2 regions of the Nocardiopsis yanglingensis genome follow, and region 2 is predicted to be linked to the other one. Evidence: riboswitches for the same ligand, from Rfam matches in the RefSeq annotation. Region 2 holds a riboswitch; the other holds the start of a gene.

Region 1 (3,402 bases), on a different contig from region 2:
CCACCACCTTCATGCCGCACATCTGTGCCGAGGCCGGGTTGGTGCCGTGCGCCGAGTCCGGAATCAGGCAGATATCGCGATGTTCCTCACCGCGCGAGCGGTGGTAGGCGCGGATCGCCAGCAGGCCGGCGTACTCGCCCTGCGCGCCGGAGTTCGGCTGCAGGCTGACTGCGTCGTAGCCGGTGCATTCCACCAGCATCGCTTCCAGCGTGTCGATCAGTTCCTTGTAACCCAGCGCCTGGTCGGCCGGCACCAGCGGATGGATCTGCGAGAACTCCGGCCAGGTCACCGGGATCATCTCGGCGGTGGCGTTGAGCTTCATGGTGCACGAGCCCAGCGGGATCATCGTGCGGTCCATCGCCAGGTCCTTGTCGGCCAGTGAGCGAAGGTAGCGCAGCAGTTCGTGCTCGCTGTGGTGGGTGTTGAACACCGGGTGGGTCAGGAACGCGGACTGGCGCAGCAGGCCGGCCGGCAGCGCATCGGCGGTGCGGGCATCCAGCGCATCGACATCCAGCGTGGCACCGAACACGGCAGCCACGGCAACGATGTCGGCGCGGGTGGTGGTTTCGTCCAGGCTGATGCCGACCGAGTCGCTGTCGATCGCGCGCAGGTTGTAGCCGGCGGCGCGGGCCTTGGCATGGATCTCATCGGCGTGCACGCCGGTGACATGCAGGGTGTCGAAGAAGTCTCCACCGACCTGCACACCGGCGTTGCGCAGCGCGGCGGCCAGGATCGAGGCCAGGCGATGGGTGCGGCGGGCGATGCGGGTCAGGCCTTCCGGGCCGTGGTAGACGGCATACATCGACGCCATCACCGCCAGCAGCACCTGTGCGGTACAGATGTTGGACGTGGCCTTCTCGCGGCGGATGTGCTGCTCGCGGGTCTGCAGGGTCAGGCGGTAGGCCGGGTTGCCCTGGGCATCGACCGAGACGCCGATCAGGCGGCCCGGCATCGAGCGCTTGTAGGCATCGCGGCAGGCCATGAAGGCCGCGTGCGGGCCACCGAAGCCGAACGGCACGCCGAAACGCTGGCTGTTGCCGACCACGATGTCCGCGCCCCATTCGCCGGGGGCTGCCAGCAGGGTGAGGGCCAGCAGGTCGGTGGCCACGGCCACCAGGCCGCCGCGCGCGTGCACGGCATCGACCAGCGCCTTGTAGTCGCCGACCTGGCCGAAGGTATCCGGATACTGCAGCAGCAGGCCGAAGGCTTCCGCTTCCAGCGCTTCGGCCGGAGTGCCGACGCGCAGCACGATGCCCATGGGCTCGGCGCGGGTGCGCAGCAGTTCCAGCGTCTGCGGGTGCACGGCGTCGTGCACGAAGAAGGTGTCCGACTTCGACTTGGCCGAACGCTTGGCCAGGGTCATCGCTTCGGCGGCGGCAGTGGCTTCGTCCAGCAGCGAGGCGTTGGCGATTTCCATGCCGGTGAGGTCGGCGCACAGGGTCTGGAAGTTGATCAGCGCTTCCATGCGGCCCTGCGAGATTTCCGCCTGGTACGGGGTGTAGGCGGTGTACCAGGCTGGGTTTTCCAGGATGTTGCGCAGGATCACGTTCGGCGTGTGGGTGCCGTAGTAGCCCTGGCCGATGAAGCTGCGCAGCACGGTGTTCTTGTCGGCGATCGCACGGATCTTCGCCAGTGCCTGCACTTCGGTCATCGACTCCGGCAGCGCCAGCGGCGCCGGCGACTTGATCTTGGCCGGCACGATGGCATCGGTCATGCCATCCAGCGACGCGTGGCCGACGACATCGAGCATCTGCGCGATCTCGGCGTCGTTGGGGCCGATGTGGCGCTCGACGAACGCATTGTGGTGCTCGAGCTCACGCAGGGAAGGGGTGTTCTGGGACATGGCGAAGGATCCGTCAGGAAAGGGCACACGCACGGGCACAAGCCGCCGGTCGGCGGTCTGCGGGGCGCCCCTCTGTCCTTTTGCCTGAGAGTTTGGAAGCGCAGCGAACCGCAGCTTCGTGCCCCTTCGGCGCCGGATCGAACCGGTCTCTCCAGAGTTCTGTTACGGGTGGTATCGGGCCTGAGCGATTACGGGCGTTGCGCCTTCGGCAGCGGTGTTCCGCTTCTCCCACCGTGTTGCCCGCTGATTATAGCCCGTTGCGGGCCCGCCGGCCGCCTCCAGGCACGGCCACCGCGCCTGAATGGCCGATGGCCCGGCCGTGCGTTTTGTGCACCGCTGCATGGCATCGGGCGCAATCCCCACCTATGATGGGCGGATACCCCAATTCATCTGGCGCCGTCCCTGCAGAAGGGGACCGGCGCCCGCCGTGCGTGCCGCGCATGGCCCTGCCGGACGCCCTCCCCATGACCGCCGCTGTTGCTCCCTCCACCCGTCGCATGGCCCTGCTGCTCGCCGGCCTGGCCATGTTCGGTCCGTTCTCGATCGACACCATCTTTCCGGCGTTCCCGCAGCTGGCCCAGCGCCTGGCGGTGGACGAGGTGGCGGTGCAGCAGACCATCAGCGTGTACCTGCTGTTCTATGGCCTGATGAGCCTGGCGCATGGCCCGCTGTCCGATGCCTGGGGCCGCAAGTGGGTGATCCTCGGCGGCCTGGTGGTGTTCGTCGGCGCTTCGGTTGGCTGTGCGCTGTCCACCGACCTGACCACGCTGCTTGCGTTCCGCGCGCTGCAGGGCCTGTCGGCAGGTGTCGGCATGATCGTCGGTCGTGCGGTGATCCGCGATCTCTACCATGGCCACGACGCGCAGCGCCTGATGAGCCAGGTGTCGATGCTGTTCGGCATCGCCCCGGCGATCGCACCGATCATCGGCGGCTGGATCCTGCTCAGCGGCGCCGGCTGGCCACTGATCTTCTGGTTCCTGGTGGTGTTCGCGCTGGTGCTGCTGGCGGCGACCGCACGCTATCTGCCGGAAACCCATCCGGTGGAGGCACGGGTGCCGTTGTCGCCGCGCACGTTGATGCGTGATTACCTGCGCATCGGCTTCAACCCGCGCTTCCTGCGCCTGGCGCTGGCCGGCAGCATCGGCTTCGGTGGCATCTTCCTGTACATCTCCTCGGCGCCGGTGTTCGTGATGCAGCACCTGCATCTGGGCGAGGGCGGCTTCGCCTGGCTGTTCATCCCCACCATCGGCGGCATGACCACCGGCTCGTTCCTGTCCGGGCGCATGGCCGGGCACACCACGCCCACCCGCCAGGTCGCCATCGGTTTCGTCCTGTGCGCGCTGTCGGTGCTCCTGAACGTCGGCTACGTGGCGCTGGCCCCGCAGTTCGTGCTGCCGTGGGCGGTGCTGCCGATCTTCCTGGGCGGCATGGGCATGGCGCTGATTTTCCCGATCCTGGCGCTGGCGGTGCTGGACATGTACCCGCACCAGCGCGGCCTGGCCTCGTCGCTGCAGGCGTTCGTGCAGCTGATGATCAGCACCGTGGTGGCCGGCGTGGTA
Region 2 (3,402 bases):
TCACCAATGCCAGCCCGAGCAGGTACAGCAGGCCAGGCAGCAGTGCGATGCCGGCGACCAACACGATGACTGACAGCCATGCTTTCCCCGCGGCACGCATCGCTCTACGGCGCCTTCGGTTTCGGGTACCACAGCGCGTTGACGATGACCCAGCGCTGGTCGAAGCGCCCCATGTGGAAGTAATCGACGAACCACGGGGTTTCCAGCCGCACCGAGGCGGCGTTGCCGGTCACGTCCAGCACGGTGCAGCGGCGGTCCCATTGATCCTTCGGGGTCTTCAGCGCGCCCTGCTTCGTCAACGCGACCAGCTCTTCCTTCGACATGCGGCGCAGGCCCAGGCGTTCGTCGGGTGTATCGCCGAGCACCGCGCGCTTGGCCAGGTCCGGGTGCAGGGAGCGGGCGACGCGCTGCGGGTCGGCTTCCAGCTGGCCGTCGACGTAGTCGTGGCAGGTGGCTTCGATGGCCGCGATCGTGGCCGGGTCGGCAGCGGGGCTCGTTGCTGCGGAGAGAGCGAACAGCAGGGCAATCGTGGACATCCGGGTCTCCGGCTCTGGGCGCGGAGCGATCATCGCATGGGCCGGGCAGCCCATCCACGCATGGCGTGGCTCTACTGGGACCGGCGCTGTCGGCAGGCCGGAGCCGAGCGTGGGCGTGGATCTACAGAAGCGTTTCGGCTGGCGCCTGCAACCAGGCCAGCTTGCGTTCGCGCGGCTGTTGCTTGAGCTGCCACTCGGCCCGCGAGGCGGCAGCCCGGTCCGGGTACTCGCGTACGGCCAGCACGCGCAGCGGCGGCCGCGCCCGGGTGTAGCGCGCGCCCTTGCCGGCCTGGTGGGCAGCGAAACGCGCGTCCACGTCGGTGCTGATGCCGGCGTAATAGCTGCCATCGCGGCATTCGAGCAGGTACAGGAACCAGGGGCGGAGGGACGGGGCCATGGCCGGATTATGCCGTGCTGCACTGCAGCGGATATACTGGCGGCCGAATGCAGGAGAGAGGCGCCGCGCTGGCGCCCGCCGAAGGCGCAGGCTCCCATGATCGCTCAGGCCGGTGGGCTGGAATCCCACCAACCATGCATTCGACTCGCCGAGCTGGAGAGAGGTCACCGGGCACGCCCGGGACGATCCGCCGAAGGGGCACGCGGCCAACGCCGCTGAACTCTCAGGCAAAAGGACAGCGGGAGCGGCACCGGTCATCGTCATCCCGTCATTGCGCAGGCAGTGGCGGTATATGCGCATGGCCGGCCCCACCGCGCCCGGAGCCTGCCCCATGCTGTTGTCCATCATCTACCTGATCGCCATTTCCGCCGAAGCCATGACCGGCGCGCTGTCCGCCGGCCGCCGCCGCATGGACCTGTTCGGCGTGGTCATGATCGCCTGCGTCACCGCCCTCGGTGGTGGTTCGCTGCGCGACATCCTGCTCGGCCACTACCCGCTGGGCTGGGTGAAGCATCCCGAGTACCTGGGCTTCACCGTGTGTGCGGCGCTGATCGCCACCTGGGTCGCACGCTGGATGCACCACTTCCGACGCACCTTCCTGGTACTCGATGGCCTGGGCCTGATCGCCTTCACCCTGATCGGCTGCTCGATCGCACGTGAGGCCGGCCATGCCATGCCGATCGTGCTGATTGCCGGCATGCTGACCGGCGCCTTCGGCGGCGTGCTGCGCGACATCCTCTGCAACGAGGTGCCGCTGATCTTCCAGAAAGAGCTGTACGCGATCATCGCGCTGCTGACCGGCGCGGCCTACCTGTTGCTGCTGCACTGGGGCGTGGCCGACGCTACCGCGATCCTGTGCTGCCTCGGCGGTGGCTTCGCGCTGCGCCTGCTGGCGATCCATTACCGCTGGGAAATGCCGAAGTTCGTCTATCACGACGAAGTGCATTGATTGCTTGACGGTAGTGCCGGGCGGGGGGCCGCCCCCCCCCCCCCCCCCCCCCCCCCCCACTACCGGGGGCGCGCCCCCCGCCCCCCCCCCCCCCCCCCCCCCCCCCCGGCGGGGGGGGGCCCCCCCCCCCCCCCGCCACTACCGCTTGCGTTGCATGACGTTGGTCATGCGGCATTGGCCGGGGTGATTGGCTACCATTGTCGCCCCGTCGCTGCTGCGACGGCATCCAGCCACGCCGCGCCCGCGGCCCCGCCAGACACTCCCTCCCCGCTGCCCGTGATGCCGTGAACGCACCGACGGGCCCGCATGTCCCTGCGCGCGCAGGGCGCAGGATGCCCCATGTCTGTCGCCGAAAATTCCCGTTTCCGTCGTGCCCGCCCGCTGTGGGCGGTGCTGGCCATCGCCCTCGTCGCCCTTCTGGCGTGGTGGCTCTGGCCCCGGAATGGCGCCGGCAGCAGCGACGATGCGTCGGGCAAGACGGTGCCGGTACGCGTGGCGCGTGCCAGCGCCGAGCCGCTGGTGCTGCGCCTGAAGGCGGTCGGTACGGTCACCCCCCTGCACAGTGTGGTGGTACGCAGCCGCGTGGATGGCGAGCTGCTGCGCCTGCACTTCCAGGAAGGCCAACAGGTGAAAGCCGGCGACCTGCTGGCGCAGATCGACCCACGTCCGTATGAGGTGAAGCTGGCACAGGCCCAGGGTACCCAGCAGCAGAATCTGGCCGAGCTGGAAAACGCCGAACGCCAGCTGCAGCGCTACCGCGAACTGCAGAAGCAGAACTACGTGTCCGGGCAGGAACTGAGCGACCAGCAGAGCAAGGTGCGCCAGCTGCAGGGCCGCCGCCTCAGCGATCAGGCGTCTGTTGACGAAGCGCGCCTGCAGCTGCAGTACACCCGCATCGTCGCCCCGGTCAGTGGCCGCGTCGGGCTGCGCCGGCTGGACGTGGGCAACCTGGTGCGTGCCAGCGATGCCGAAGGCCTGGTGACGCTGGCGCAGACCGCTCCGATCAGCGTGCTGTTCACCGTGCCCGAACCCGAGCTGCCCGCGCTGCTCGATGCCGTGCAGGCACAACCGGCGCTGGCAGTGGAAACCTGGGACCGCGAAGAACGCCGGCAGCTTGCCAGTGGCGCGCTGTCCAGCGTCGACAACCGCATCGATACCACCACCGGCACGCTGAAACTGCGTGCGCACTTCGACAACCACGACCTGGCCCTGTTCCCCAACCAGTTCGTCAACGTACGCCTGCAGCTGGGCGAGCAGCCCGCGCTGCTGATTCCCGATGCCGCCGTGCAGTTCGGCAGCCAGGGCAACTACGTGCATATCGTCGACAAGGACAGCAAGGCACAGCGCCGCACCGTGGTGCTCGGTCCGGCTGATGATGGACGCGTGGCCGTGCGCTCCGGGCTGGCCGCAGGGGACAAGGTGGTAATCGAAGGCATCGACGGGCTGGAAGACGGCACGGCGGTGGAGATCATCACCGAGGAGGCCGCGACCAAGGCCGGCGCATGAACCTCTCGCGCCCC

Evidence for each region. Region 2 has a riboswitch for glycine ahead of ACJ7C5_RS08535 (trimeric intracellular cation channel family protein). Riboswitches for the same ligand answer to the same signal wherever they lie in the genome.
Region 1: another riboswitch for glycine. It lies ahead of gcvP (aminomethyl-transferring glycine dehydrogenase); the one in region 2 lies ahead of ACJ7C5_RS08535 (trimeric intracellular cation channel family protein).

What each region holds. Positions count from the first base shown of each region.
Region 1 covers NZ_JBJNRH010000009.1:192,004-195,405, forward strand. Annotated here, with positions in the region: gene gcvP (aminomethyl-transferring glycine dehydrogenase) at 1-1,843, opposite strand, end outside; glycine riboswitch at 1,906-2,008, opposite strand; gene ACJ7C5_RS13850 (multidrug effflux MFS transporter) at 2,308-3,402, shown strand, end outside.
Region 2 covers NZ_JBJNRH010000004.1:206,019-209,420, reverse strand. Annotated here, with positions in the region: gene ACJ7C5_RS08550 (hypothetical protein) at 1-100, opposite strand, end outside; gene ACJ7C5_RS08545 (nuclear transport factor 2 family protein) at 105-536, opposite strand; gene ACJ7C5_RS08540 (GIY-YIG nuclease family protein) at 658-933, opposite strand; glycine riboswitch at 974-1,063, shown strand; glycine riboswitch at 1,077-1,180, shown strand; gene ACJ7C5_RS08535 (trimeric intracellular cation channel family protein) at 1,265-1,882, shown strand; gene ACJ7C5_RS08530 (MdtA/MuxA family multidrug efflux RND transporter periplasmic adaptor subunit) at 2,222-3,388, shown strand; gene ACJ7C5_RS08525 (multidrug efflux RND transporter permease subunit) at 3,385-3,402, shown strand, end outside.